DNA from 3 places in the Paenibacillus sp. FSL R7-0163 genome. Region 3 is predicted to be linked to each of the others. Evidence: predicted binding sites of a transcription regulator. Region 3 holds the regulator's gene; each other region holds the start of a gene.
What was found. Region 3 encodes LexA, which represses DNA repair genes until DNA is damaged. Its sites were predicted from a motif close to CGAACATATGTTCG; they were not measured.
Positions count from the first base shown of each region.

Region 1 (10,759 bases), 1.4 Mb from region 3:
ATTCACCCTTATGCAGTGCTTCGAGTACAGCTTGCCGTTCCTCTACCTTATCTTCAGTCTGATCCGTTGGCAGGAACGCCCCAGAATTAAGTTCGGAAGCATTTTGCACACTGATGCTCCAGTTGGACACATCGTTGTGCAGCACCGTGGAGACGGTACCTTCTGAACCGCCCAGCTTACGAAGAATCGCCGCAGCAGGGTGCCGGATCAATGCCGGTCCAACCCAATCCAAATAGCTGCGCCCTCGGGCCAGCAGATGGTCTGCAAGCAGCAGCTCATCCCGGTTCTGTACGCTGCTCCAGCTAGCGATTTTGCGTGGCAAATCTCTTACGGTGCCCACTAGAATCATTTTATCTCTCGGACGAGTTAACGCCACATATAATACACGCATTTCCTCAGCTAATAACTCAAGCCGTGTACGCCGGTTAATAGCCAGATAAGGAAGTGTTGGGTAACTAACTCGCGTTTCCCGTTCCACAAAGCGTGGCCCAAAGCCAAGCTCTTTGTGCATAAGAAATGGCGAATGCAAATCTTGTCGATTGAACTGTTTTGCCATCCCGGCTACAAAAACAACAGGGAACTCCAGACCTTTGGATTTATGGATGGTCATGATTCTGACGCCATTGCCTTCTTCACCGCCACCGCCAGCTACACCCAGATCTCCGCCATTCTCACGAAGCCGTGAAATGAACACCAGAAAACGGAACAATCCGCGTGCTGCGGTGTCATTCTCAAATTGCACAGCCCGATCATACAAAGCTTTAAGATTGTTCTGGCGCTGCGAGCCTCCAGGCAGTCCTCCAACCCATTCCAGATAGCCGCTCTCCCCATAGATACGCCAGATCAGCTCACTGAGACTACCTTGTCTAGCCGCATTTCTCCAGCTTTCCAGCTGTTCTAGGAAATGTTTAAGCTTGCGCTTCAGTTCTGGACTGATCTGCGGCAGATCTTTATCAGGTAAAACATTATTTTCGACGGTGCTTGCGGATTCAATCACATGAGCCGAGAAGAGGTCATACTCTTCTTCAGCCTCTTTTGCATCTTGCATATCCACCGCCATCTGTACTGCTTGAAAAAAAGGACCCTGACTACACATACGCACCGTAGCCAATTCTTCTTCCGTTAATCCGACCACAGGTGAACGAAGTACGCCAGCCAGCGGAATGTCCTGCTGAGGATTATCAACTATTTTTAAGAGGGAAAGTGCAATTTCCACTTCTGTAGCTTCAAAATAACCTTTATTCAGATCACCATAAGCAGGGATTCCTTCCATCCGAAGCTCTTCGATGATTAGAGGGGTCCAGATTCTTGCCGAGCGAAGCAGGATCACGATATCACCGTAAATAACCGGACGCATAATCTTGAGTCCTTTATCGTAGATAAGCAGTGGCGATCCACCGGTCATCCCCGTCATTTGTGAAATACGCCGGGCAATTGCCCGCGCTTCCAGCTGCGCCGTCTCGCTCTCAATGGCTTCACTCTCCTGAAGTGGCGCCTCACCGTCTTCAGAGGTCTCTTCTGACTTCCCTGCTGCCGAACCACGATCAATCAATAATAACTCCGGTGCAAAAAAGGTATCAGGACCCTTCTCTGCTGCACCTGGGAAATTCGCTCCGTAAACAAGCTCAGCGCGTTCATCATAATTAATCTCCGCTACCGTCTCATTCATAATCTGCCGGAAGATCATATTCACGGCATTTACAACCTCCATGCGACTGCGAAAATTACGGGCCAGATCGATGACCGAACCGCTAGATGATTCATTAGTAATTTCAGATAGATCATCGATTTGGTGTGAGCCAAAGCTGCGGTATTTATCCAGGAATAGCCCCGGCTCCGCCAGACGGAATCGATAGATACTTTGCTTCATATCTCCGACCATAAACCGGTTACCGGGTGTTTCACGGGATATTAGCCGCACAATCTCCTCTTGCACGCTATTCGTATCCTGATACTCATCCAGCAGAACCTCATCGAATTGAGCACGGTACTCCATAGCTGCATCAGAAGGCAGGGAATGACCGGGCGTAGAGTCCGGATGGCGTAGAATTTGCAGACAATAATGCTCCAAATCACTGAAGTCGACTAGACCTCTTCCTGCTTTTTCAATTCTATAACGTTCACCGAATGCTATCACTGTCTCTGCAAGCTCTGCCATCAGTGGAGCCGCTTCGTTCAGCTCTTTCAAAAAAACCTCAGGCGGACGGCCAAACAATGCTTTCTGAAGATCTAAAATACTCTTCTTCACACTATCGCGCAGTTCCTTCACCATTTCCTGCAGTCCAGGATCTGTCGAATCCTTCTTACAAGCCTTTAATTTCCCAAAATATACTTCCATGAAAATATCATATAATTCTGCCCAAGGTCGTTCGTTTACGGCATCCTGCAGTGCATTTACCATCTCAAGATCAGAGGTTAAATTCTCAGCATAGGGTGCCGGACCGCCCGGCTGCAGTGCAATCTCCCGGCCTTGAATAAGCTGACTGGCTGCGCCCGCAAGTGTCAGCTTCGCTTCTTCAAGAATGCTCAGCACCCATGGCGTTCCACCCAGACTTTCGGTGTCTGGCAATGAGAAATCAGCTGCAGTATCACGGAGCCATTGCGCAGGCCAAGGATGGCTGCGGGCATAATCATGCAATCGCTGTATGAGCGCATGCACTGCATCATCACTGCGTTCACCACTGAACCAATCAGCGAGCTGCACAAATATACTATCCTCGCCATCCGCACCTGCTTCACCGTACTTTTCCTCCAGCAACTCTTCGAGCAGCTCCTGCCGCATCATCTCCGCTTCATGCTCATTTAATATGCGAAAACCCGGATCAATCGGAATCATTTGATAATAACGCCGGATCACTTCCAGACAGAAGGAGTGCAACGTTGTAATCGAAGCTTTGCCCAGCAGGGATAGCTGACGGCGCAAATGGTCGTTCTCCCCATTCTCCTCCAGCTCCCGATCAAGGGCTTCCCTGATCCGCTGCCGCATTTCGGCAGCCGCAGCTTTGGTAAACGTAGCTACTAATAGCCTGTCTACACTGAAGCCGTTCTCTTCCTTACTGATTTTTCGAATAATCCGTTCTACCAGCACCGCCGTCTTACCGGAACCTGCTGCCGCAGCAACGAGGATGTCATCACCGCTCTCCGCAATGGCACGCCACTGGTCATCACTCCATATACTTCCTTCCGGTTTCGCTTCTATTTCAGCCTTCATACTCAAGGTGTAGTTCCTCCTTTGCGGGACAGCAGATCCCATATAACGTCCTTCCCTGGCTTACCCAGATTGTTATAGCTGTTGCCTTCCACAGCTTCATCGAACTGGCAGACAGGTCTAAAGGAACAGAATGTGCAGGCGGTCTCCTGCCCAATTCGGTACGGCTCAATCGCCACATCACCTTCTGTAATCCGTGTCCCGATATCCGAAATTGTCCCTCTAACGGAGGATAATAGATGACCCCACTGCTCTGGTGTAGCTACTGAAGCACTGCTATAAAAGCTGCCGTCAGCTTTTACTGCTACAGGCACGATAGAAGAATACCCTTTGTCTAAAGTGGTATCCATCAGGGAGACAACCTCACGATCTGCTGTAAGCAGTCCTTTCATCTTGAAGCGTTTCAACAGCTCTTGCTCAGCCTGTTCCTTGTTCATCCCATTGGATGAGGTCAACAACGGATCATGCACATGGAAATAAAGTGTGCCGGCTGGAAGTGCCGGCTGCCCCAGCCATTGCTCCGAATATGTTAGCAGCACATCCAAATAAGTCAGCATTTGCAGCGATAATCCATAATACACCTCATGCAGCTTGAGATCCTTTTGGCTCGATTTATAATCAATTACCCGCAGAAGAATTCCGTTCTCTCCACGGGCCATATCTACACGGTCAATCCGGCCAACAACCTCCATCACGCAGCCATTTGGCAGCGTAATCCTTAAAGGCGGCAACTCCTTATCCGGTCCAAAGTCCAGCTCCAGCCCTACTGGCTCAAAGCTGCCCCGGCGGGCGTGCTCGCCCAGAATCACAGAAGCACGTCCAACAATATTCTTAAGTTTACGGGAGATGTACCCGTAACGTTTGGAGCTCATTAGGATTTCACCCTGCAACATCGGAGATAGCCGCTCTACTGTCTCACTGGCCTCACGCCGACATTCATCCGGAGACAAGCTGCCCCAGCCCCGTCCCTCTTGTTTCAGTCTTATCGCCATATCACTTAACGCAGCATGGAACAGCTGTCCAATATCAGGTGCTTGCAGCTTATATAGCTGACGCTCCTTCAGTCTTAGTCCGTAGGACGCAAAATGGGAAAATGAGCACGCAACAAATTTCTCCATCCGGGACACACTGCCCCGCAGTGTTGAGCCACCATACAATCTGAGGCTTGTGCCACGCTTTAGCTTCGTTCCCTCATTACGATAGAACAGTGAGCTTAGCAAACGTTCCAGTTGAAATTTACGATTTTCGTTCTTAGTAAACCAGTTATACACATCCCACCATAGCTCCGGAATTTCTGTCCCCTGGCGCCACTGCCGCAGCTGCATAATCAATGCGCGAAGACTCTGTTCTGGTTGACCAATGAAACCGAGATGAATAGGATTTCCGACTTCTGCCGGTAGTCCCGCAGGGGGAAGTGCTGACAAACTATGCTCTTGAACCCTTGGGAACATTCTATGCAAATGCCGGATAACCTCAGAGGGAAGGAGAGCTTTGCCCTCATCATCCGCTGTAGCGTAGCTAATCCAGAGCTTTTGACTTCCTGTCGTTAGCGCATTATAGATCAGAAACCGCTCGTCCAGCAGTTTACGAGAAGCGCCGGGAGCAAGCTCCATTCCAGCATTCTCTAGTACGGAGCGTTCACCTTCCGAGAGAATTCCATCTTCCTTAAACTGCGCAGGCACAACACCTTCATTAAATCCAAGCAAAAAAGCGTATTTAACCCCTGTTGGGCGAGTCCGATCCATATTGCCGACCAATACTTGATCCAGTGCGGGCGGAACTAGTCCCATTTTAAGCTCAGCAAGTCCTGTCTCTAGAACTCCGGTGAACACTTCAAACTCAAGTCTTTCATTGCCCATCATTTCTACTATCTGATCTAGCAGATCAAGTACCGCACCCCACAACTGGCTATGTTCCCTAGCCTTCTCGGGTTGGCCCTTCTCCATAGACTTAACACTGAGTTTCTCCAGCTTTCGTGCAACATCCGTCTCTTCAAGCAGCTTGTACATTGCCGTACATAGTTCAAGGCCGCTACGGCTTTTCTGGATTCGTTTCTCAAAAGCAAATAATGGTCCTGTTATACTAGCACGGCATCGTTCCATAGTAGCAAGCAGTTCATCATCCATCTGTCTGCCGCCTTCCAGCGACAAGCTAGGAATACCTTTCCATGAGCGGCCATCCGTCCAGCGATACCCTTGAATCCCACAAGCCAGCACATAGTTTTCTAAAGCATCCATATCCTCACGTGTAATACTACCGTCTAGCGGAAGCAAAAGCTCCGTCTTTACGCAACGGAATACATCCTCGTAACGCCAGCGACGACGCACTACATCCAGCGCGGAACGTATAAATTCCACTAGCGGATGATGCAGCTCATTTACCTTCTGGTCCAGAAAAAATGGCACTCCGTAATCTTGGAACAACGGTTGGATCAGCTGCTCGTAATCGCCAATATTGCGCATCAATACAGCCATTTCGCCATATTTTGCACCTTCATCACGCGCCAGTCTAGTCATTTCGCGCAGTGCTCCCTCAACCTCTGCTCTGTGCGAAACTGCGGCGCCTATGAATATAGCCTCTCTTGCCAGTTCATCCGCACCTATCCAGGCCTTCCGGCGATCATATCCCCGTTCAAGGTGAGCAAGTACTGGACTTTGTTCAAAACGCGGAAGAACCGTTGGCTCCAGCAGCTCGTCCCACACATCAATGCCCAGCTCTTCAGCTATTCCACGCAGTTTAATGTAAGTAACCGCAGTGGGGTGAAACAATTCAAGCTCATTCAACTGATCTCCATATGGGTAAGGACGATCAATTGTAAGCGAAACGGTCAGCTTCGAAGCTTGCTGCATCAATTCTCGAAGCACTACGAATTCCTGCGGAGTAAATCCATGGAATCCATCTACCCAAATCTCCGCCCCGCGAATGTAGGAGGAATCAGGAATATGCTCAGCCAGTTCTGCTAAACGATCCTCTTCATCGATATAGAGACGTGACATTTCCTTCTCTAAATCGCTGAATACCAGCTGCAAATCATCCAGCTTACCCTCAAGAATAGGACTTCTTGCAATAGCTCCTCGCATAGCGGACAACTGCTCTTCTAAATCAGTGGAACCCAAACAGCAACGCTTCATCTCCGTGTGCAGTTGGTTCAGACGTTCCACAAAACCCGGTCTGTCTGCTGAGGCACCGAACAATTTCAGTTCCTCTTTGCGACGACTGATGATTTTGTAAATTAACATTTTCTTACCTTCATCACTGATTGGCAGACTTGCACTGCCACCAGTTTCCTGCTTCACACGATAGGCAAGCCGCGAAAAACTCAGTGTCTGCGCCCGAAGGCTTCCCTTCACATTCCCTACGGTCAGAAGCCCCCGTTCTGCTCCAAAAGAACCTTGCTCTGGCACAAGAATAATAATCGGCGCACCAAGCGGTTCCTTCTCTAAGGAAGAAGAGATAGATTCCCATATTTTTGTTGTCTTGCCACTGCCCGAGCGGCCTAGTAAAAAGGTTACCGACATAAATGATAGACTCCTTCCGTAGCGGAGAAAATATATAAATTACAAGGTGAAATATCCACCTATTGATTACACTCCAATTAAAAAAGTTCAGTGATTCCTCGTCCCTTCAGTATATCATAACCACACTAATCGGAACATGTGTTTGCTAGTATTTTCTAATGTTTTACAAAGGATAACAGCTACGAGTACAAATAAAAAAAAGCAAACCTCCGGATTTTGGCGGCTTGCTTTTTAGAGTGTTTAGTTTGTTTTTAATGCCAGATGTGCAACGTTAGATTAGAGCTGCCAATGTCGGAGCATAGGGTCAATGTTAGACTGTTCGGTGTTCGGTGTTCAGTGCTCAACGTTCAGCGTCCAGCATCCAGCGTTCGTCATTCGGCATTCGGCATTCGGCGTTCAGCGTTCAGCGTTCAATACTCAACACTCAACATTAGCACTCTACGCCTATCGTTTTGTAATCCGCATTCCGCATATCATAATTCAATAAGCATCATTCGTTGTTTACCATTTAGTATTCTGCGTTCAAATTGCACATTTTCGGCTAGGCTTGTTTCATTAATTACTTACGGACCCAGAAGCCGTTATTCGTGGATTCAGTGCTGTTTTGGCAACTTTTCGGACCCCATTGACGCTATTCTTCGAAAATGTGTTGCATTACGGGTGTTTTAAGAGCAATAGCGCCTTTGGGGTCCGTAAGAATTCAATAATAGGCTGTTTACGCTAAATAGAGTCATCTGAGTCCGTTGGCAACTACTTGCCTTACAGTCGACTCACGGCCACCCTACGTCCAGCCCTTTTATCCTATTTGTTACTTGGCACTGTAAACCTTTTTGACCTTCAGGCTTATTTTTTACTCCGCACTTCAAAAATCGCAAACTTCAGATAGTGTCCTTCGTTAACGCCAAGTATTTGTGGGTGGTCTTTGCCTGCGGCCCGCCATTCCACAAGTCTCAACACCTTGCCAGCATCTTTAGCTGCATCGGCAATCGTTTCGAGGAACAGATCTGGCTGCATATGGTAAGAACAGCTTGCGGTAACCAAATAGCCGCCTTCGTTCACCAGCTTCATCCCGTGCAGATTGATATCCTTGTAACCACGGCAAGCGCCAGCTACTGCACTTTTGGTTTTGGCAAACGCCGGAGGGTCCAGGATGACTACATCCCAAGTTCTTCCTCCACCTGCCGTCATCGGCTTGGATGTGTCGGTTTTGGCTGTTTTGCCTCCGGATTTAGGATTTGCAGCAGCTGCTGCCGTCTCTGTTCCACTTGCAACTGTCGCCCGTTCAGAACGTTCCTCTAGTCCTTTAACCTGATTCCGTAAATATGCAAAAGCATCATCCACTACGAATTCAACACGATCGCTAAAGCCGTTCAGCTCCACATTCACTTTGGCACTCTCAATGGCATGCGCTGAAACATCGAGGCAGGTTACTTTTTTCGCGCCATACTTGCAGGCATGCAGCGTGAAGCTGCCCGTATGTGAGAAGCATTCCAGCACTGTCGCACCGTCCCAATAAGGGAACGTTACATGTTTACCGCTCTTATTAACTGGCAAGGTCTGTAGCGAACCCTCCTCAGTTTCGATTTCCTGCAGCGTAATGCCGCTTCGTCCCCCCCAGCCTTTCATGAGCGGAGCAATAGAAGCTCTATTCTCACGTTGGTCAAAGAAGTAGCCAGTCTTCTGGCCTTCTTCAATATCAACGACCAGCTTCAGGCCATTCTCACTCACAGTTACATGCCGTGGACACTCCCCATACAGCAAACCCGTTGTCTGCTCCATACCTTCAAGCTCGCGCACACTAACATCACTGCGCTCATAGATTCCGCGCGGTGCCATAACCTGCACCAATGCTTCGACGATTTCTGCACGCCGCTTGTCCATTCCGAGCGTAAGCAGCTGCACAACCAAAATATCTCCGAATCGATCTACAATAAGCCCCGGTAAAAAGTCCGCTTCACCATAAACCAAGCGATAAGCATCCGCACCCGGAAGGAACCGATTTCTGTGTTGCAGACAATTCGCAAAACGTTCTGCAAAAAAGGCTGTATCCATGATCGCAAGGGGTCCCTGTGATACAATTCTTACCCGAATCTGTGACGCTGGATTGTAATATCCCACGGCCAAAAATCGGCCCTGATGATTAAGGACATCTACTAATCCCCCCGCTTCCGGATTTCCTTCTACCGATGCGACTTCACCTGCATAGACCCATGGATGGCCCTGTTCCAGTCTTTTTTTGCGATTGCGTTCTAAAATAACCGATGGCAATGACTTCAACTCCCTGTTTTTCTAAAAATGTTTTTATACATGTCCCATGCAATACATTCATATATTGGTGTACAACCCTCGTCCAAAGGAGTATGCCCTATGTTCAGTGATTTGCTGTTCCCTATCATATATGGTCTTGTTATCTTTCTAGCCGGCATGAAGCTGATGGAAACGGCGTTGTCCAAGCTAGCAGGCCCTCTATTAACTACAAGTCTAAATAGAGCTACCTCAACACCTATTAAAGGAATGATTGCCAGCAGCCTGTTGTCCGCCTTACTCCAGAGCAGTACTGCTGTAACGGTGTTGACTATCGGCATGGTCAATGCCGGCCTGCTCACCTATGCCCGCACACTTGGCATTATCTTGGGCAGCAACATCGGCACCACATTAACTACAGAATTGATCGGACTTCAGATCAATACCATGGCCACGCCCTTGCTGGCAGCCTCGCTCAGTCTGTGGGCAGCGGCAGTTATTGCAGGCGAACTGCCGCCTACATCGCGAGTGGCAGAGCTCTGCCACAAAATATCCCCGCCACTGCAATTTATCAGTCTGGCTGTATCAGGCTTCGCCCTCGTCCTATGGGGGATCGCTGTCATGCAGTCTATCGGCGGAATACTTCAGGAAAGTGGCTTATTCCTCTGGTTCCTAAACCATGCCGCTACAAGTGCCCTATGGGGGCTCGCCGCTGGAGCGTGCCTAACAGCCCTGCTCCATAGCAGCGCTGCTGTCATAGCTATGGCTATGAGCATTGCCGCCTCGGGTGCCATGCCGCCTGAGCTAGGTATAGCCATAGTGCTAGGCGCCAACGTAGGCACCTGTGTCACAGCGGTCATTGCTTCCATCGGCGGCACGCCATCCGGCGTCTTCGTCGCTTGGTCCCATGTTGCGCTTAATGTAGGCGGTGCACTACTATTCTTGCCCATGATCGGGCTGCTACAAGCAAGTGCAGCATGGATTGGTGGAGGCCCTGCTTCACAAATCGCCCACGCCCAGACCATTTTCAACGTAGTCTGCTCACTTCTAGCACTGCCATTATGTTACCTGCCTATATGGACAAAACTGGAAAAACGTCTTCAGTCTTAGCTTAAAGGTACCGTTTTTTTATACCCCAGCTTTCCACAACTGTACTATTATACTTCAATCGAAAATATTATAAAACCGCGAACCGTCGTAAAAAGTGATCACCGTCGAGAAAATTCCAATCAGCACAAACAAAGCCAATGCAAAATAATCGTCTCTCGTGAACGGGCGACTGCTATACCAAGTTCGTTTTGTCTCAGTGCCAAAGCCGCGCAGCTCCATAGCGGTACTGATATTTTCAATTCGCTCGATACTAGTCAAAATTAGGGGCATCAGAATCGAAATGATATTTTTTAGCCGCTTAGGCAGCTTTTCTTTTCTGGAAATATCTATTCCCCTTGCTTGAGCAGAAAACGATATATTCTCATAATCTCGTTGAATATCCGGAATGTACCGTAGAGCCAGCGATACAGAATATGCAATTTTATAGTTCACTCCAACTCTGTTTAAGGATGCTGCAAATTCACTGGGATGGGTCGTTAGAAGAAACAATAGTGCCATTGGAATGACCACTGCATATTTGAGGGCAATATTGAATTGATAAAATAGCTGCTCCCAAGTTACCGTATACCGGCCTGCAATGTGCATAATATCATGACGTGTACCGTAAACACGTACGCCCTCCAAAGGAGAAAAGATAAAGATAGCTATATGATTAAGCAAAAAGAAAATCAAGATGAAA
Region 1 covers NZ_CP150224.1:914,489-925,247, reverse strand. Annotated here, with positions in the region: gene addA (helicase-exonuclease AddAB subunit AddA) at 1-3,211, opposite strand, end outside; gene addB (helicase-exonuclease AddAB subunit AddB) at 3,214-6,726, opposite strand; gene NST45_RS03920 (class I SAM-dependent rRNA methyltransferase) at 7,570-8,994, opposite strand; gene NST45_RS03915 (Na/Pi symporter) at 9,094-10,080, shown strand; gene NST45_RS03910 (energy-coupling factor transporter transmembrane component T) at 10,135-10,759, opposite strand, start outside.
Region 1: addB (helicase-exonuclease AddAB subunit AddB) is a predicted target of LexA. The motif match lies at 6,858-6,871, and genes of this name have one in related genera.

Region 2 (10,759 bases), 1.3 Mb from region 3:
CTCCACGATAGCCGTAACCTCTCCTGCATAACAAGGTTGAATACAATACTTGCTGCGCCACTGTTTTTTTGCGCCAGAACACTTATATTATTTTCATGATTGCTGGCTGGTTAAACTATGTTTTTCAAAACTTTTTTTAACTTCTTCTTTACTCGCTGAACCCGTTTTTTACAGGCCTCTACAGAAATCCCAATTTCATTAGCCGCCTCCATCATTGAATACTTCTCCAGAGTAATTTTTTTAAGTAATTTATAGTCTTCAATATTGGTTAAGTCAGAAAATATAAAGTCAACATCAAGTACGTCACTATCCTCAAAGATAACGTTTTCATCTATTTCGAATGAAGTTACTACTATATTTTTAAGGTATGCCCGACTGCGAACTTTGTTTTTAATAACATTCTTTAATGTATTAAATAGCCAGCCTTTCGGATTGGAACAAAATAGAAATTTGTCGGCTTTAGCACATGCGATTCTAAATGTGTCCTGAACGGCTTCTTCGGCCAGTGTGCGGTCATTCAACTTGCTTTGTGCATATGCCAACAATGAACTATACATTTCCGTATATAATACTTTTATGGTGCGACGTTGATTATCATTTAGCACCGCCTTCTCACCACCATTTCCTTTTTATGAAATACAATCTACTTTAGTTATAATTTTATATAAACATATAAATATTGGTATTTCAATACTACCCTATAAACAGATAATAGGAACACTTTTTCAAAAAAAATTAAAAATAAAAAAGCAACCCTCTAAAAGGTTGCCTTCTTCCTATTCATCATTTATATCCTAGGTTATTTGCATAGCGGCGCAATAGCTCTTTGAGGCGTGTTACCTCATTAACAATTTCACTATCGCTATCAATATTGTCATTTCTGTCATACGACGAAGTAACAACTTCGGTAGTAGTAGATGCTTGAGGTTCATCTGCGTTAGCTGAAACGGTTAACGCGGACCCTATCCATATAATTCCTATCAGCGCCACACAAAGGAATAGAACACCATTTTTCTTCTCTTTTAGGTCCATGATTGAAGAAATGCGATTTTTCAAACCTTTTTTCCCTCCATAAAAATTACTTGATAATGCTGTTTGGAGCTTCGCCCCATTCCTCGCAACAGTAATAATGATTTCCCCATATTGTATTCGCCGTTGATGATCTGCGTTTTGTAAAACCAATGCGTCACAAGAGATTTCACATTGTTCCGCTGCCGCTTTTGCCATAAGATAGACAACTGGATTGAACCAATGAAACGAGGTTGCAATCAAGATCATGGCCTTGCACCAGAGGTCATGCCGTTTAAGATGAATCAACTCATGCTTTAGAATTAGATACACTTCATCATCTGATAGTTTCACTCGCGGCAGTAAAATGACAGGCTGTATAAAGCCAATGAACATAGGACTTGTAACGCTTTCACATACGCATAAACCTATATGCTTTTTAATCCCGAGTTCCGACCTTACACTGTCTAAAATCCCTTGAACCTTCGCATCGGTTACAGGATCACTCCAACGACGTACCGTCTTCATAAAACGACTATGCCGTAGAGCATGATACAGTATTATGATTACAATACCGCACCCCCAAATCGCTGTAAGCACCCACCATAAAGAGATTGTTGCCCAAGCATCCCCCCTATCCCCAAAGTCCATTAAGGGGACAGTACGGATTATGGATGGAACAAGCGTTGCAGGAAGATCCGGCATGGTCACAGGGAGAACTAATAGGTCAATCTGTGGACGAAAGGGGAATATCCAGCCTACCGCAAGCAGCAGCCAAACCCTATAATTCCACTTTGCGACATATCGTTTGGATATAAAGGGCTGTATTGCCGCGTACACAAGCGTCAGCAATGACATAGATACAGAGCATTGGAGCACGGTAACTAAAAATCCCTGCATATCACTCCCTCTTATCTTTCAGCCAATTTTCCAATTGATCGAGGTCACTGTCCTTTACTTTGTTACTAGCATATAGCGTAGCAACCAAGCTAACGAATGAATTCGCATGAAAACGCTCCATAAAGTCGCCTGTTTCAAATTTCAGGTACTCCTCTTTGTTAATTAAAGGGAAATAAGTGCGCTCTTTTCCCTTTTTTTCAGTTCGAATAAAGCCACGCTCAACCAACCGTAACATAAGAGAAATGACCGTTTGCGCTTTCCATTTCCTATCATTTCCAAGCTGTTGCATAATAACATTAGTCGTTATAGATGAATCATTGGCCCACACAACTTTCATGATATCAAACTCTGCATCTGGCAATTTTCTCATTATTTCTATTAATCAACTCCTTTAAGACAACTGTCTACAATGATATTCTACATTTGTCTTGAATTCATGTCAAATCTATAAAATAGAAATATTTTATCCTATTTATCACACACAAAAACAATATTGGGATATTTTTGAAAATCTTTGTCCCCAATTCGATACATTAAGACATATATATTATGAAGAAGCATTTTCATAGTTTAACACTAATGAAACGGAGGCAATTCCGATGAACAATTAACGAATACTTTCACGTTGAACGAAAAACCAAATTCCCAATTTTAGAATGGAGGCTACTAATTAATGAAAAAGAAATCTCTCTTTGTTTTCTCGGCCCTGGCTCTCCTCCTCCTCCTCACTCCAAGCTTTGCGCTTGCAAGTAATCAGCAGAACTACTTCGCTTCCCTGTCGGAAGAGAAGCTCGCTTATCAGGATGTTGACGCAGCTCCTACGGAATGGAAAGACGACATCTTGAATGCAAGGAATTCTATAATATACAGTACTTCTTGGACTGTTGATGGTCAGGTTGGCTATGAGTTGCCCGATGGAATGTTAGTAGAACTTCCAGAATTTTCGGACCTTTTTCCAGGTTGGGATGTTCCTAAATTGAAAGAAGATGTACGAAAAGAACAGTTAACTAAGCCTCAAACTTATGATTTTCATACCCTAGCCGCGAATTATGTTGGGTTTGTCTACTTATTTGAACCCTCAAATTCTGGAGCGTCACTACCGTTTTACACCTTTTATTCCAGCGCTAATAGAGTCACAATGATAGGTGATTCTTTACCAGGGACAAGCTATAATGCCGGTTTCACAAATCTTAACACTGGTTCGGATGTAGGTTATGCAAATAACTTACCGCAAGGTGGAAAACTATATCTCACTAAACTGAATTCAAACACTGCATATGGGGCTCGGGCTAGCACGTACAGCACAACAGGATATGCGCAAATGAGCGTAGTTGACGGCTAAACTCATCATCTGATTCTGTAGTGTCGGGTAGATGTTTGAAACGTAGATTGATATGTATGGGTAATCAAGGACTGCTTGTTCATTGAGGTTATTCGCTTTCTTCTAATTGATAGACTGTTTAATGCTTCTTCCATTATTGCTATTGCTGCCTTTTTAACTTTTGTTAAACGTATAGCCATTGACAAAACCTCCTTCTACTTCATCTGATTTAGTCAGATATAGCAAAGGAGGTTTATATGCTTCTATATTTCGAGCCATTGTTTCAAACATCAGCGACCATAGTCTGGTTTCTTCCCCTGCTCTTGGCCAAGTATAACGCCTGATCCGCCTTCTCCAGCAGCCCCTCCCGCTCCAATGTATGAAAAGGATAATGGGCGATTCCTAGAGAGATTGTAACCTGTGTCTCGATTGGCCCCCTGCTTTGTTCCATTGCCCGCCGGACTCTTTCAGCTATGATGAAAGCTTCCTCAGGTCTTGTGTGGGCTAGCAAGATGATGAACTCTTCACCGCCGTAGCGGTAGCAAACATCGTCTGGACGAACCGAGGTAACTATAACTTTGGCTACATGTTTCAGCACTTCGTCGCCGATGAGATGACCGTAAGTGTCGTTCACGAGTTTGAATTTGTCTACATCCAGTACAATGAGCGAAAACGGTTGTCCTGAGTCAATCCATTGACTCATCGTATACTCTAACGATCTCCGGTTCATTAAACCGGTCAGAGCATCCGTCGTAGCCTCTTGGGTCAGTTGATCCGTCTGCTTCTGAATATCCGTCACGGCAAGCAACACAGCCTTGGTCAGCAGATCTGCCTCTCGGCTCCATTGCGGCTTCGCTTCTGGCAATTCAATCTTCTCCTTGCCCATCCTGCTCACCAGATTTGCCAGGTACACAAAAGGCCGGGCCAGCTTGCGTGCTACGAGAATGACGCCCATCAGGAGGATAATGAACGGAAACAACGAATACCAGAGAATGGTCCGAAGGTGCCCCATCAGTTGATGATGGATGACACTAATCGGCGAAACGACCACAATTCCCCATCCGTTGGCTGGAACGCTGGAGTATCCGGCAAGCATTTCAACGTCACGGGTGTTACGCACTTGCTGTTCCCCACTCTCCCCATTCATGAGTTTCTGCACAACCTTGTTATTGCTGACATCCTCCCCAATGAGCTGCTTATCCGGGTGGTACAACAGATGCCCGCTGGAATCCACAATATAATAATAGGAGCCAGAATCGTCCACGTTATTGTCGCCAAAAATCATAGACAAAATATTGTTCTCCTGCAGATAAAATGTGCCGCTCAAAATACCGCGATATGTACCATTCTTGCTAAAAATCGGCTGACTCATAAAAACGATTAGTCTATTGGTGGTTTGGGTCATGTAGGGGGAGGATATGTAAGGTTTTTTTAACGCCAGAGCTTCCAAACCGACCTTAGAAGTAATATGGTTTCCTACTGACCCCAAACTAGCCGGTACTACATTGCGGATCAGCCCGTCGGCATCGAGCACGGCGATAGAATTGAAGTAATTGCTACTATTGCGCATCAGTTCCAAATTATCATCCACTTGCTTCGGCGTTGAGGTTTCGTCATCGGAGAGTGTGTCAGCACTGTATTCCAAACTGCTGCGCATGGACTGAAATAAGGAATCCATTGTTTTGGTCATTCGGTCAGCGTTGTAGTAATTCAGATGGAGTGTAGTCTCCATCAAGGACTGTTTTTTGGACTCGTAAGAGCCAATCAGAAGAATGCTTGAGGTTAGTAGAACCACCAGCGTAACCAAGCCCGTAAGCAGCGATGTGAGACTGAGCTTTTTACTTTGACACGGCTCAGCTCTTCTCAGTGTAAGCAAACCTTAACCCTCCTTGGTTCTTGAAAACTAGATTAATTAATAATACAACAAATTAAGATGTTATTCGACAGTAATCAAAAGGCTCGGATCTCTCATACCACTCTGCTTACCGTTTGATATACGGCGGTTCATGAAATCTTACATATTAAAAAACTCCCTCCAGAGCTTGTGATTAAACAAGCACTGAAAAGGAGTGTTATCAACCTGATTCTGTGAGCTCGGATGTGATTCCAAGACACACAGAACCTTTAGTTTTTGACGGAAGTTTTACTCAAGAAAAACAAAAAAAAACCTTGATTTCTCAAGGTTTTCACTGTGATGCCGAGGACGGGGGTCGAACCCGTACGGTACTCACGTACCGCAGGATTTTAAGTCCTGTGCGTCTGCCTGTTCCGCCACCCCGGCATATTATGTGTTGAAGCTTCATACGTTGTTCACATATAACGCGACAAGAAATATAATATCATGAATATCGATAACGCGCAATCCTTTTTCGAAAAAAAATTATTCACAATAAAAATAACCCGTTCAGCCAGAACCGACACGGGTTATTATAGACGCGGATTATCTACGCTCGTCACTTCTGCTTCTCATTCCGGCAAGACCCAAAAGTCCAAGCAGACCGAGCCAGCCCCAGTTAGATCCTTTGTTAGTTGCAGCATTCGTTGTTGTACTAGTTGCACGGTATTTGCCGGTCTGTGTGGTGTTGGTTGCCGGGTTGACAGTGCTGTTGGTTCTGTAGTTGTTAGGTCTGTAATTATCATCGATGCGGATCTTATCTTTCATAATGCTCTCATGCTGATTCATTGTTCCCGTGGTGCCGTTCATTAAATTGCCTTCCGTATTCATCATCCGAGTGTGTTCCGCAGTCCCATCCATCCCGGTATTCGCGGCTGGGATACCGCCCAATGCTGCTGATCCCACGGCATTTGATGCATAGCTAGCTCCCATTAGACTCATTGATAATACAGTACCGCATGCAAGGCTTGTTATCAGCTTGTTCACAGTGTTATGCCTCCCTTTAAGGTTAGTTATCACTGATAATTTCCCCTTGGACGGCACTGTCTATGCATGGTGGTTTTACTCTTTTACTACATTAACTGTCTTAGTCACAGCATCATAAGTAACCTTTGCTCCAAGCGCCTCAGCCAGCGCACGTATGGGCACATAGGTTATTCCGGTATCAAGAACGCCATCGGTAAGCTTGCGGCCGTTTAGGTTAATGGTCACTGTAACGTCTTTGTTCACCTGATCATCCCCTCCGGTAATCTTTTTTAAAGCCTCTTTGGCTTGGTCCGTCGTTGGACGTTTACCTGCCCGAAGTTGATCTATAGTTAAACCGAAAGTCATTTGCAGATGTGAATAATCTTTAAAAGAGGTCCAGTCCCCGCCCCATTCTAAACCAAGCCGCTTAGCCTCCTGTACAACCTCTTGCCAATCCGCTGTCTTATCCTTATCACCATCACGATTGATATCCCAAGAAAGGCTAGTGCCATTCGGCAGCAAAAGCGCAAAATCAAACGCAAGACCATAATTATGATAGCTGGTACCGCCTTTAGCGTTGGTAACTATCGGTCCTGGTTTGCTTCTCCCCTGCGCATACAAAGCATTTTGCTCAGCAATGGTCCGTAGACCCTGAGTAATAACGATAGGGACTCCTCTCGCATGGCTTTGCTGAATCAAAACATTCGCACCTGCCGCCAAGACAGGATGAAGCCCGACCAGACGCGCCGCGGATTTTTCCCTCAATTGCTCCAAAGTCAGCATAGAATCACCCCTTTGGTATATTCAATGATGCCGCTGCCCTATTTGCCTGTACCCCTGTCCCCTTTAGGATGATTTCCACAAAAAAGGACAAAATATTTAACGAAAGGTGGGAGACATATGGATATTCATAGCGATAGCTATAAAGTTGCAGCCCTTAGTGAACAGGAAGAAGCACTGGAAATTATTCGGAATGCTGAAGCTTCCATTGCACATCTGACCGGTAATCCTACCGTTACCTTAATCGCTTATGAGAAAAGCGAAGGCAACGGTTCTCAGCATTAAACGATGTAGACCTCGACAATATCATCCACATCGATCCACTTCCATTCCTCCGCCCACTGCAGCTTAAACTCACGCGAGTGGGTGTGAATGGAAGTCACAAAACCACTTAACATCGTATTTTCAAAAGGGTCAAAAAGAACAACTGTCACTCGTATATGACTCCGCAACGACAAAGCCAGTGTACATTCAATCTCCTCCAGCTTCTGCTCATCCAGAATAGGCTTGATGCGGCGCAGCGTTTCCCGTTCATCTCTTATAATTCGTATCTTATGCTCCGGCAGCATCATGCGGCTGCTTTCCCACAGCCCGTTTTTCTCCAGCTTTTTGCCCATGGTAACCCCTCCTTAATTATATATCTATTCCTCTCAACACGAACGTATGTTTGTATTATATCCGCATCTTCGCATATTAATCAATAATCAGGAAAAAGATACCTTTTTAAGGGTCACTCTTTATTCAAAAGATGTATATTAATGTATATCTATTCAAGCTAAAATTCGCAGCAAAAAGACGCTGACAGATAAACTGCGCAGCGCCTGATTTGATTTATTCTTGAACAACGTCCCCAGACTCTGAGGTAGCCTGACCTTCGGAGTCTATAAGTCCTGTTGCTTCTCTTGCCTCGTTAAGCTTGGAGATACCGAACAACATCGCTATATCAGCTTTTTGATTCAATTCATTAAATTGCTCAGCCGTAACATTTGCGGAATCTGCGCCCTGAGAAGCCTCTTTTTTTAAAGAATAAGCACTTTCAAAGGAAATTTTAGACTCTTCAAGCAACTTACGAATGTCTTCAGGCAAGCTGGAGGAAATTTTTACTTTCTCGGCTTGATTCGATAAATCAGTTGCGGTACTCTGGAATTGCTTAATTTTCTTCTCCAACTGCTTGTCCGTGAGTTCTCCTGCTGAATAACCCGCAATGGCTTCATTGAACTCCGCTAAAGAAGATTTTCCCGACTCTTCAAGTTTAGACATTTCATTGTAGAAGTTTTGCACGGTCTCCTGCACTTCTTCCTCCGTGGCAGGTGCCGATGAAGTTGAATTATTGCTGCAGGCGCTAAGGATGACAGTCATCATCAGCATTCCTATTAGTAAAGCTTTTTTCATTATTTATCCCTCCACTTAACAGGATAATGTCGGTTTGTGTAAAGCGCAAATGAAATATATGTAAAATGACTGTTATGTTATAATTATTTTAATTGTGATCAGAAAAGGAGGGTATTTATGCCTTATTGCACCACCTGCGGAGCGGAATACAAGCAGGGCGCTAAATTTTGTGGAGAATGTGGAACCAGCCTTAACGGTACCGCTCCAGTGACCGCCCATCGACCAGCAGAAGATAATCATGTCAATCAAGAAGTTGTGCTCTGGAAAGGCAAACCTGCCGGCATCTCAGATCGACTTAAAGGAATTATAGCTCTTAACACAACTTCATATACCATTACAAGTCAGCGCATTATGTTAAAGACCGGACTTATCGGTAAAAATGTTGAAGAAATCGAATTGCTGCGCGTACGCGATTTATCCGTGAAACAGTCAATAATGGACCGGATGCTTGGCATCGGGTCATTAACTGTATTTTCTGATGATGCCTCAGCGCCTCAGCTTCTTTTTCGAAAAATCCATGATGCCCAAACCGTCAAAGATGTTCTGCGCAAAGCCGTTCGTGACGAGAAGATCGCCAACAACATTAGCTACCGCGAACAAATTTAAGACGCTCATACGTAAAAAGGCCCCGGAAAACCGGGGCTTTTTGCTTGCGCTTGTACACTTGAAGTACTCTTTTTTAAGGAAGATAAAATGCCCCCGCTGGGATAACCACCTTGATCTGGCTAGGACTCTCCCACTGCAAAACAACCCGGGCGTCGCCCGCATTCTCATAATACTCCACCTTTATTTCATACGGCTTACCTGCTATCAGACTAATGCTTCCTTTTCGTTCCTGGCCGCTCTGATTCACCCAACTATCAATGACTAGCCCGCCATCAATCCATACCCGTATCCCATCATCAGAGTAGGAATAAATGGTATAAACCTCGCTAAAAGCAGCCGTCAGCTTCCCACTCCACCGCACAGAGAACGCATCTACACGAATGGCAGGATCAGGCGATCCTTGTCTCCATGAAAAGTTAATATTGGCATCCGTGCGCAAAAGTGCAGGTGTACCGCTAAGCGTCATGTTATTGTAGTATTGCCCACAGAGTCCACTCTCCAGCACACTATCCCCGATAGCAGCGAAAGCGGCGGCCTCAGCAGCATACTCCTCTCGTGTGAATACCATTTTGTCGTTCATAAAAGCTTTTATAACAGCATCGGTGTTCTTCTCATAGAGGAGTTTCCCCCAGGTCAGCTGATAAGACCATTTGGGCTGCGTTTTGGACAACAGTTCAGCAGACGGAAGCTCTCCATTCTCACCAATCGCAATCAGCTTGCCACGACCCAGATCCCATAAATTATCATAATGGCTAATCTTGAAATCCGCGTCATAAATGTCGAGCGCCAGCACATCTACCTTATCACTGCCCGGATAGTATTCTGCCGGCTCATCACACCACTGATTTTTTGCATTTGGACTCCAAACCCACAATAAATTATGCAGCTTATGATAATTGGTAAAACGATCGAACATAAGGTTCCACAATGCAGCGTAATTGCTCTTTTGCCCCCACCAAAACCATCCACCATTCATTTCATGATACGGCCGCCAAAGTACAGGAATCCCTGCGTCATTAAGCTTTTTCAGCGACAGGGCTATCTTATCCAGATCAGCTAACAGCGCATTATACTGGGTGGTACCTGAGGTTATATATTTATCAAAATCAGCATTGCTTAGGCTCGTATTTACATTCCCCCAAGTTGGCGCTGTCCCCGGTAATGCAGCGTGATAACACATCGTTACGATCCCGCCGGCCCTAGACCAGCGTATCGCACTGTTGACGACCCAATTCCGCTGATTGTCAATTAGAGCCTGGGACTGATTATTGATTGCGCCCAGCTCGTAGCCATGAAGCGCAGCATATTGCCCACTGGTATTTTTAAGCTTCTCCATGAGCTCGTCTGCACTTTCCAAATAATCATGTTGGCCGCTTATCACACCCTTTCCCTGCAAGTAATAGAGGGTATTCAGCAATAGCTGAGCCGAGGACGACAGTCCCGAATCCGCCGGAGCCATTTGTAATCTGCGAAAAGCCATCTGCCACTGCACATCGCCCACGAACCTTGATGCTGAATCAACCATCTGACGAATAATCCGCTGCTCCATCTATTCTCACCATCCTTTTAAATCTTTTTAAGTTATAGTATGGGGACAATAGTGACATGAACTCAGCGAATGGACATGAAGTTGTAAAATAAGTTGGGACGATATAAGGAACTGCTGAATAATTTCACGGCTCAACAAAAAAAGGAGCTCAGCGGCTCCTCATTACTTTTTTCTTATCTCGTGTACCTTAAAGGCAATAGCTCAGTGATTTCATATTTAGCTAATCGGTCATCCTCCGATACAATTATCTTGCAGTCTATTCCGTAATCCGCAATTAACTCTCGGCACATGCCGCAGGGAGAGACTACTTTAATCTCTTTTTCCTCGCTGTCTGGATCAGAAT
Region 2 covers NZ_CP150224.1:1,044,851-1,055,609, reverse strand. Annotated here, with positions in the region: gene NST45_RS04555 (sigma factor) at 111-605, opposite strand; gene NST45_RS04550 (M56 family metallopeptidase) at 784-1,908, opposite strand; gene NST45_RS04545 (BlaI/MecI/CopY family transcriptional regulator) at 1,910-2,278, opposite strand; gene NST45_RS04540 (hypothetical protein) at 2,582-3,250, shown strand; gene NST45_RS04535 (sensor domain-containing diguanylate cyclase) at 3,513-5,105, opposite strand; tRNA gene NST45_RS04530 (tRNA-Leu) at 5,425-5,510, opposite strand; gene NST45_RS04525 (WGxxGxxG family protein) at 5,670-6,110, opposite strand; gene NST45_RS04520 (M15 family metallopeptidase) at 6,186-6,872, opposite strand; gene NST45_RS04515 (hypothetical protein) at 6,990-7,154, shown strand; gene NST45_RS04510 (YolD-like family protein) at 7,151-7,486, opposite strand; gene NST45_RS04505 (hypothetical protein) at 7,701-8,261, opposite strand; gene NST45_RS04500 (PH domain-containing protein) at 8,379-8,867, shown strand; gene NST45_RS04495 (glycosyl hydrolase) at 8,941-10,416, opposite strand; gene NST45_RS04490 (cytidine deaminase) at 10,590-10,759, opposite strand, start outside.
Region 2: NST45_RS04510 (YolD-like family protein) is a predicted target of LexA. The motif match lies at 7,526-7,539, and genes of this name have one in related genera.

Region 3 (10,759 bases):
AGCTGCCGTACGCGATGAGTTATTGGTAACAAATAAAAAAGGGATATCCGCTTCACGAAGAGCTTTTATCAGCAGATCAGCACCGGGAATCATTTTATGCCCATGGTACAATGTACCGTCTAGATCAATCAATAATCCTTCAATTTGTTCCATCACTAACCCCTCAGTTTCCATAATAAATTTAATTAATATAATAAATAAATAATAGTATTAACAAACTCGCAGCCTTTGCCCTGCTTGGATTTACAAGCATACTCAATCCCTTTAGGTGGAAGATATCACCTACTGATTTTCGGCAATATGTCCAGCCATTCGTTCGTCTTTTACTCCGTGATTACTTTAAATCTAACACACTTCGTCGAATGAAATCGAACAAGCGTCCCATCCAGCATTTTTTAGCATAGCACTGTCATTTCCTGCGCTTTCCCGGAAAATAATCATTCCCCCTATTGCCCATTTAGTCTGCGAGGTACCGGATATGCATTAAATTCCTCAGCTAATAATGTCTCAGGGAATATGAGTTCAGCTTCCTCAAGCAAAGGAATTAACTCTTCATGCGAGCTGTAACGAGAACTGAAATGAGTCAGCAACAGCTGACCTGCTTTGGCTTCTTTTGCTAACTCTGCAGCCTGACGCGCTGTACTGTGATGATATTGATACGCCATGTCAGCCAGATCATGGGCGAAGGTTGCTTCATGAACAACAAGGTCTGCATTAAGAGAGAGTTCTAAGGCTCCCGAACAAGGTCTTGTATCCCCAAGGATAGTAACAATACGTCCTCGTTTAGGTTCCCTGACAACATCAGCAGCACAGATTCGTACACCTTCATCCGTAACAACATCTTCACCTTTTTTTAATTTCCCATAAATCGGTCCCGGTTTTAAACCATAACTCTTAAGCAATTCCGTATTGAGGCTTCCGGGACTATCCTTTTCCGTTACCCGGTAGCCATAGCTGTCAATGCGATGCTCAAGTAATGCCGCCTCAACTTTAAAGCCATCATCCTCGAATATAATTCCTCCTGTATGCTCTACAATCTCAATCTTGTAAGGAATTCGGGATTGGCTCACAGCTAAGGAGATCTCTAGGTATGCTTTTAATCCAGGGGGTCCGTACACCGTTAACGGCGCTGTACCTCCCTGATAGCCACGACTTGATAATAGACCTGGAAGACCAAATAGGTGATCACCATGCAAGTGGGTAATGAATAGCTTTTCCAGCTTTCCTAACCGAATCGGCGAACTAAGAACCTGATGTTGTGTACCTTCCCCACAATCAAACATCCAAATACTGCGACGTTCTTCCAGCAGTCTTAATGTAACGGACGTTACATTGCGTTGTAGCGTTGGCACACCTGCATTAGTACCTAAAAAATATAAATCCATTCTTTTTCCTCCCTTCTACTTATTGGCTCAACCATCTCTTTTCAATTCTAAACGACCTTCTTCCAGCAAAAAACCCCCCAGTTACGGGAGGTTCCGCTGAAAGGGATACAATCCCCTACAGACCAGGTATATAAATGAAAGAATTACAGCTTCTCTACATTAAAATACTGCGCTTCTGGATGGGCAAATACCATAGCCGAAACGGAAGCTTCGGGCTCCATCATAAAGCCTTCTGTAAGGTGAACACCGATATCCTCCGGAGATAACAACTTAAACAGTGGACCTTGATCTTCTAAATCCGGGCATGCAGGATAACCAAATGAAACACGGATCCCTTGGTATCTTGCCCCATGTCTTTGCTTCATCGTCATATCCGCCGGATCTGGGAAACCCCAAGTATCGCGCATCATATGATGGACACGTTCTGCCAGTCCTTCTGCCACTTCAAGTGCAACCGACTGCAAGGCGTGTGAACGCAGATAATCTCCGCTTTCTTTCAGCTGAGTAGACAATTCACGTACACCGTGACCTGCTGTTACAACTAGGAATCCAACATAGTCCATAATACCACTGTCAACAGGTTTCAAGAAGTCCGCCAAGCACAGATGAGGCTCTACCCCTTGTCTTGGGAAAGTAAAGGTATGCAGGATCTCGGACGTATTCTGTGGATTATACACTATAATATCATTCCCTTGCGATTGTGCAGGGAAGAATTGATACATAGCATGTGGAGTAATGGTACCCTCTAGCATCGCTTGATGGAGAATATCGTCTGCGGTACCCTTCAGTTCAACAGTCCGCTGATCTCCAGCAGCTAATTGGGCTTCTACAGAACCCCGTAACCCCAAATGATGACCCAGCAGCATTTGCATATTCACATAGGGGATAATATGCCCCAATGGATAGTTACGCAGTACGTGGCGTTCTAAATCCGGTGGAACAAAAACAGGTGCATCTGGAGATATTTTGGAACGCACTGCTCTGGTTAGTTTCGGCAGTTCTTGCTTAGGCGCAACCGCAACCGCTGCTTCTGCCTCCACACGAATTTCCTCGGCAATCTTCTCCCGTTCTTCAGGGTTCATAAGCCGATTGGCAATATCCAGCCCGTCCATAGCGTCCTTAGCATACAATACTAGGCCGTCATATTCTGGACGAATACGGGTCTTCGTAAATTTACGGGTCAAAGCTGCGCCGCCAACCATAATCGGAACATCGATCCCAGCTGTACGTAAATCCTGAGCGGTGAGCACCATCTGCTGAGCAGATTTTACAAGCAGCCCGGACAATCCTATCGCATCAGCTTTTTCTCGACGGAAGGCTTCGATAATGGTCTCTGGTGGTACTTTTATACCCAAATTAATGATCTGATAACCATTGTTGGAGAGGATGATCTCCACTAGATTCTTACCAATATCATGTACGTCCCCTTTTACGGTCGCCAGCATAATTTTTCCTTTAACCGCTGTCTCATCCTTCTGCATAAACTGCTCTAGGTGATTCACAGAAGCCTTCATCACTTCAGCGCTTTGTAGCACTTCAGCAACAATCAATTCATTATTATTAAATAACCGGCCGACTTCCGACATCCCTGCCATCAGCGGTCCATTGATGATCTCCAGCGGACCAGATTTAGTCAATGCTTCATTTAGATCAGGAATGAGTCCTTCCTTCGTACCTTCAACCACATAGGAGGCTAAACGTTCTTCAAGTGACAGGTTGGAAATCTTCTCTTTTTTCTCTACTTTTTTACCACGGAAAGCAGCTACAAAAGCAGAAAGCGTCTCATCATTCGTATTATAAATCAGTTCCTCAGCAAGATGACGTTCTACGGCAGGAATGGAAGCATACCGCTCCACTTTCTCTGTATTTACGATCGCATAATCTAATCCAGCTTTTGTACATTCATAAAGGAATACTGAATTCAACACTTCACGTCCCGCTTCCGGCAATCCAAAGGAGACGTTGCTGATGCCCAAGATCGTATGAACACCTGGAAGTGCTTCCTTGATCAAACGAATGCCGTCAATCGTTTCTTTTGCTGAACCGATATATTGTTCATCTCCGGTTCCTACAGGGAACACCAGCGTGTCAAAAATAAGATCTTCTCCTGCTAAACCATACTTGTTCACTAGCAAGTCATAGGAGCGTTTAGCCACTTCCAGTTTATCTGTCGCCTTAATTGCTTGTCCCGTCTCATCGATGGTACCCACAACAATAGCTGCGCCATATTTATGAATGATCGGCGTCACCAGCTCGAATTTCTCTTCACCATCTTCAAGGTTAATAGAGTTAATTATCGCCTTACCTTGGCAGTACTGCAAAGCTAAATCAATAACCTTAGGATCGGTAGTATCGATCATCAGAGGTACTTTAACCTTTTTTACAACCAGTTCTAAGAAAAGCTTAATATCTTCAATCTCATCGCGGTCAGGGTCTTGTACACACACGTCAATAACCTGTGCCCCACTCTTTACCTGAGCTCGGGCAATTTCTGAGGCTTCCTCATATTTACCTTCGACGATAAGACGTTTGAATTTACGAGAGCCAAGTACATTCGTACGTTCACCAACCATGTAAGGACGGTTGTCGTTCTCAATATAGATTGGCTCAATACCTGAAAGTGCAGGTGGATGATTACCTGCCAGCGGGCGTGGAGGATATTCGGAAAGTGCTTCCTTCATCGCACGGATATGCTCTGGTGTCGTTCCACAGCAGCCCCCCGCAATATTCAGCCAGCCTTTTTCAGCAAAGGCTGCAATCTTGCGAGCTAAAGAATCTGGAGATTCATGATAATGTCCATTCTCATCCGGCAATCCTGCGTTTGGATAACAGCTCACGGCTGCCGAGGAGATCTCCGAAAGCGAACGAATATGATCCCGCATGAACTCTGGACCAGTCGCACAGTTGAGGCCCATAGAGATAGGCTTCAGATGTTCTAATGAGATATAAAATGCTTCAATATTCTGACCCGCCAGTGTAGTACCCATTGGTTCAATTGTTCCTGAAATCATAACCGGTAATGTGATGCCAGTCTTTTCAAAAGCATTACGAATACCAATACTTCCAGCTTTAACGTTAAGTGTATCTTGAGAGGTCTCCAGCAGCAAAACATCTACTTTACCGTCGATCAATGCCACTGCTTGTTCCTCATAGCTATCAACTAGCTCTTGGAAAGTAACGCCTCCAGTTACTGAGAGCGTTTTTGTTGTTGGACCCATAGCCCCCACGACGTATCGCGGACGGTCAGGTGTGTCATATTTGTCTACTGCTCTGCGGGCCAACTCTGCTGCCGCTAGATTGATCTCACGTGCGCGCTGAGGAATATCATATTCAGCTAGTACAACAGAGGTTGCACCAAATGTGTTAGTCTCAATGAGATCAGCCCCTGCTTCGAGATACTGCTCATGAATCGTCTGAATGACTTCTGGACGTGTTAATACCAGCATTTCATTACAGCCATCCAGCTCATCGCCACCAAAATCTTCTCCAGTAAGAGGCACCTGTTGGATCATTGTGCCCATTGCGCCATCAAGGATCAAAATCCTTTGTTGTAAGCTTTCCTCAAGTGTATATTTAGCCAACTAATAGTCCCCCCAGTAAAACATTAGAGTAAGTTTAGCAGAATAAAGGAATTTCGAAAAGCCTTCCTTTCCACTCTGCTTTATCTGTTATTGCTCAGCAACCGTTGTGAACCTTTGAATCATGGTTTCACAGACAGCTCTTTGCTAGGCATAGAGTGCTGTGTCCGGGCTGTCACATGTGAAGTGACATTATATTGTCCTTCCTTTTCAAGGGTCCCTTCTGCTTGATAGACTCCTTTACCTATTAGCTTTCCCTTAAGCTCTATTTTCTGTCCCTCATCATTTTTATTCACAATTTCGAACAGAACCTCTTTTGCATCATCTACTGCCTCGTTATCTTGGGTCACCACAGCTTCAAAGGTTACCTTTTGATTTACAACAACTTCTTCAGGACTCCATTGTAGTTCGACTTTGATAGGTTCCATAGACATGTTCATATTCATGTTATGTATTTCTGAATGCTTGGTTCCATTTGAAGAACATCCACCTAGTACTAGAAGTGTTGCACCTAATAATACAGCGACTAATTTCTTCGATCTCATCATTTGGAGCCCTCCCAATCATTATCGAATAATAAAAATCTACCAATTCATGTTATACATCTCCATCTATTATACACATTATTATTGGTTTTTCAGTATTTTGCATCAATTCCGCATTAGACTTGTGACTTAAATCATTTACTTAAAAATCTAATGAAATCCTTATGTTAGTATGTATGTACAGAAAAGCAGCGAGTTTCTTAGGATCTCAGAAACTCGCTGCTTTTATAAAGTCTTTATGTTGGAGCTAATAGCTCTGTATATCTTACAAGGATTGAACTAGTGGAAGAAGCTCCTCAAGGTGATTGATTTCATGATCCGGATGAATATCAAGACTAGGTGCTCTACCTTTTCTATTAATCCAGACCGTGGTCAACCCTGCTGCCAGCCCCCCACGGATATCCGTTGTAAGCTTATCGCCGACCATAACCGCTTGCTCAGGAGTTACATCAAGAAGCTCTAAAGCATGCAGGAAAATTTCCTTATCCGGTTTGCCTTTACCAAAGCTTCCGGAAATCACAATATGATCAAAGAAAGGAATTAACTCTGGCACACCATCTAGTTTTTCTTGTTGCAGTGCAGGACAACCGTTCGTAAGTAGCAAAAGCTTCACTTGACCCCGTAACTGCTCCAGTACATGCATTGTTTCTTCATAGATGTATGGACGTTTTCTGCGCTCTGCTGCGAATTTAGTTGCCAAGGTCTCAGCTAGTGCTTCGTCTTCCACCCCTAAGGTTGCAAGTCCGCGACGCCAAGACTCTTTACGATAAACCGGTGCAAGCTGCTCCAATTGACGGAATTCTGGCTGTTCACCTGCCGTAAAGTTAGCCCAGAGTGCTTCATATGGATTAATTCCGATCATCTTTGTAAATGGGAACGTCTCATAAGATTCATACAAGCTACTTGCTTCCTTACGAACTGCAACTTCTAGTTCTTGTGGATCAATCGTATCCCCGGCGGCTTCACAAGCAGAACGAAATGCTTCTTCGACGCTCCGATCATCCCACAGCAATGTATCATCAAGGTCAAATAGTACAGCAGAAATTGGCATTACAGGTCTCCCTCTCCCTTTAACTGGTCTAGTTCTATTCGTGAACTACTTCAATGTTGTGAGCTTTAGCAAATGCTTCTAATCGTGTACTCATCGCATTAGTATCATAGCGATTCATAAGTCTTGTGAAAATCCATTTCGTACGTTTCCCTTTGTGCTTAATGACTACAGCTCCACGCGAAAGGGTGATTTTCTCAATATCTGCAGCTGGAAGCCCGCGTTCGCGATTGAATTTAATAGTAGACAGTCTTGCTTTTTCCACCTTCAAGTACGGACGACGGAAGAACAATAGCGCTGCCAGCAAATAGTACAGTACTACTCCCAACCAATTAGCCAGCATGCCGTTTCCTTTGGCCTGATCAATAGAACCAACTACCCAAAACATAGTGCCAAGTATCACTAACACTACCGGAAATGCAATGTTGCGACCTTTAAAGACTTCGGCATTCTGGGTAGGAGATTTAGAGGCATAAATCGTATCCTTGCCTTGTTTCTTTCTTTGCTTGTTGATTTGCTGTGTGTTGCGTTGAACCATTCTTTCCCAAGAACGGGCCATGTGCGTTCCCCCTAGTCATCCTGAAATATCTATGAAAAGGAACAGCGAGCTAATGTTAAAGCCCCTTGTTACCTTGTTCATGCTCATCGTTATCTACTACTTCAATAGTATTTAATTGTGCTCGGAAGTTATTGCGGATATTCCCCAGGTAAATTTCACGAAGCTTGGCGCGTTCCGCCACTTCCTCTTGATTAAGGCCTACGCTCTTCTGTTTGCGTGCCAATTCGTTAATTCGCGCGACCAACTCATCAATATTCAATACTTTCCCTCCCCCTATAAATTAATTCTAACTCTGCCATGAGAAAAAGAGCTTGTCAAGGTCTACTCCCTGCAAGCTCTACTGGTCATTCTATTATGTTCTCAGAAAATTAATAAATAGGTAAAGTAAGTATGTCTCCAGCGTTAATTTGACTACTCTTAATCCCACTTGAACGTTTAATTCCTTCTATATAAACAACTGTCTTCATATCAGCCGGTTTATTCTTAAGGGCAATACTCCATAGTGTATCTCCACGTTCAACCACAATCCGCTTCTCTTCCTTCATTATAGTCGTCGATCCTGCAAATACATTTCCCACTACTGTTAGGCCAGAAAATACTAGCACGATAATCAATATTAACTTAATAAAGAAGTCCTGACGGAACAACGAAATCATCCCTCCTAGCAAACGTTCCGTTATCTCTTTCACCTTAGCGGAATTACGGGCAACGTCATTATGTCCTAAAGATTCAACCACTGGGGCCTTATCGTAGATGCTGCGATATGTACTGTATTTTAGCATAATTATCATCCTCCAAACACTTGTTCTTACTTTCGAATTCATAATAACACGAACATGTGTTTTGTTCAATACTATTTCAGAACAATTGTTCTCTTTTTTTCGAGAGACTCAAGTGGTACATTTTATTATCATTTGTCTACCATTTTTTAACTCTAGCAGATTAATATTTATAATAGTTAGAACTTATGTTTGTGCGAACGGTAGTTCTATGTTATAATTTTCCCAAACATTACTATATGGGGTTGATTCCAATGTCAAAGATTTCAAGTCGCCAGCTGGCGATCCTGGAATTTATACGAAGCGAAGTCCGCAGCAAGGGTTATCCACCTTCCGTCCGGGAAATTGGAGAAGCTGTTGGCCTTGCTTCCAGCTCCACAGTTCACGGTCATTTGGACCGGCTTGAGAAGAAGGGACTTATTCGTCGAGATCCAACGAAGCCACGTGCAATAGAATTACTAGGCCAAGAGGATTCAGAGAATGTTCACCAATTCGCCCAGACCATCTCACGGATTCCTGTCGTAGGTAAAGTTACCGCCGGGGTACCTATCACTGCTACAGAGAATATCGAGGACTACTTCCCACTTCCTACTCACTATGTAGGTGACAACAAAGTATTTATGCTGTCAGTTATGGGTGATAGTATGGTGGATGCTGGCATTATGAATGGTGATTATGTAATTGTTCGCCAACAACAAACAGCGGACAACGGAGATATCGTTGTAGCCATGACTGAAGAAGATGAAGCAACCGTTAAGACCTTTTACAAGGAACGTGATCATATACGGCTTCAGCCGGAGAATCCAGCTTATGAGCCTCTTCGCCTTAATCGCGTAACTATTCTCGGAAGAGTCATCGGATTGTTTCGAGATATCCACTAAGTATGCACTCCTACCATAAAAGGCTGTTCCGCAAATGCGGAACAGCCTTTTTTCTGTGTATTTTGCTTTCTCAACCACTAACGAACATTTGTTCTCGTTCGCTAAAATGGGCATTTTCTATGAATAACCGTTTAGGCGTTCTGCTCATATCCTAATTAGAAAGGAGTGTTGTGCATAATGCCAAATTACCGAATTATTGTAGATCTGACCCAACGAATGTTATATCTTCTGGACAATGATATTGTGATTAGAGGTTTCCCTGTCGGCATTGGTAAGATGTTAACCCAATCCCCAGTGGGAGAATTCACGATTATTAACAAACAACCCAATCCAGGCGGTCCCTTTGGTGCCTTTTGGATGGGACTGTCTAAACCACACTACGGGATTCATGGAACGAATGATCCTTCCTCCATTGGGAAAGAGGTATCCCACGGCTGTATCCGGATGTACAACGAGGATGTGTTAACACTCGCAGCTATCGTCCCTATAGGAACACGAGTAACGATAAGGAATTGAATTCGCTGAGGACGTCACAACCCCCAAATCACCATATACAGAATGGGGGTCATTACATAAGTAAGTATTTTTTCATTAGCATACTAGGAGTTTGGTGATTATATGTCGAATATTGTTAACAGGATTGCAAATTGAAAAGGATGTGTTTAGTTTTGAATAACTCAAAAATTAGAACCCTCGTCGATTTTAAAGTCGATGCACTGGGTAAGCTGTCCGGTTTACTTTTAAATGATGAACAAGCTAGTGGAAAAAAAGTGAATTTGCTCACCTCTTTTGGCAGCATTCAGGGAATCGTCTCTCCAGCCGTCTCCAACAAAGAGGATGTATTTGATTTAAAATCTTTGATGGATGATGTAATAGTAGACGAATACATATCTTATTTGGGAGCAGAACACCCTGATAAAAATTTCAGCTATAACTTTGTTGTCCTCAATGACGTTACTTTAAGACCTTATGCTAGTTATGGGACTCCGATCGAATACAAACAGCTGATTGTTTATACCGATCATATCACTGCCTTCAATTTTCTATAGGTTACATACTTACCTTAAAAAGCACCCTTGCAGCAACCCCCAATTTTGCGCCATTTGCAGAATCGGCAGGTTTCTCCGGGTGCTTTTTTTGGGCTAATTCCGAAGCCGATCCTATAATTCCACGAATTTCCCTTTTAAAAGATACTAGTGGGGATCATTCAGGCATATCTTTCAATAAGCAACAATTTGAGTCTAATGAGATAACTGGGAGGTGATTATATGCTGATTATCTTAGTGTACTTATTTGCTATTTTAGGAGTTGTTTTAATTCTAAGTGCCGCCATTATAAAATTGAAAACGCTATCCACTTCATCTGATATTTCTATGCTAGTTAATGCGGCTGCATCCTTTAACATCATTTTCACCAAAACATTCATTCCCCCCAATCAATCTCACTTGATCGCACTTAACGAACCTAATAAAAAATTAGCAATAGGCACCAGAAATCCGAAGAGCAACAAAAAAGCAGTAGCAAAGCTATACTCTTTCGATAATGTAATGGGATCCGAGATTGTGGTTAACGCACTTACCCTTTCAAAAGTCTCCAAAAGACAACAAAACAGCAAAACAACTGCAACTAGTGCAGATATTAACGTCCTTAAGGAACCTGATGAAGAAGCTAATGTGATAGAAGAACTCACGCTTAAAATATATATGAACAGCAAAGAAACGCCTGTGTATTGTATTTCCTTCTTGCCGGGTTTATTGCCTATTCGACAATCCGACAACCAGTACAAGGAAGCTTACTCCCAAGTACAACAATTGCATGCACTCTTCAGGTCAATCGTATCTGAATAATTAAGTTGTTATCGCCATACCTCTCATTTGATTTCGAAATAGAAAGAACCTAAAATTGCACACTAAACCCATCAAACTGGTGAATACCCGTACCATGTGCCACTACTTTTTGCTCACGTAACTCACGAACTGCCTTT
Region 3 covers NZ_CP150224.1:2,328,996-2,339,754, reverse strand. Annotated here, with positions in the region: gene NST45_RS10340 (TIGR01457 family HAD-type hydrolase) at 1-153, opposite strand, end outside; gene rnz (ribonuclease Z) at 447-1,385, opposite strand; gene metH (methionine synthase) at 1,529-4,966, opposite strand; gene NST45_RS10325 (FixH family protein) at 5,086-5,511, opposite strand; gene NST45_RS10320 (HAD family hydrolase) at 5,774-6,559, opposite strand; gene NST45_RS10315 (hypothetical protein) at 6,594-7,115, opposite strand; gene NST45_RS10310 (DUF896 domain-containing protein) at 7,171-7,374, opposite strand; gene NST45_RS10305 (LysM peptidoglycan-binding domain-containing protein) at 7,484-7,897, opposite strand; gene lexA (transcriptional repressor LexA) at 8,149-8,775, shown strand; gene NST45_RS10295 (L,D-transpeptidase) at 8,953-9,291, shown strand; gene NST45_RS10290 (hypothetical protein) at 9,444-9,824, shown strand; gene NST45_RS10285 (hypothetical protein) at 10,044-10,622, shown strand; gene NST45_RS10280 (MBL fold metallo-hydrolase) at 10,672-10,759, opposite strand, start outside.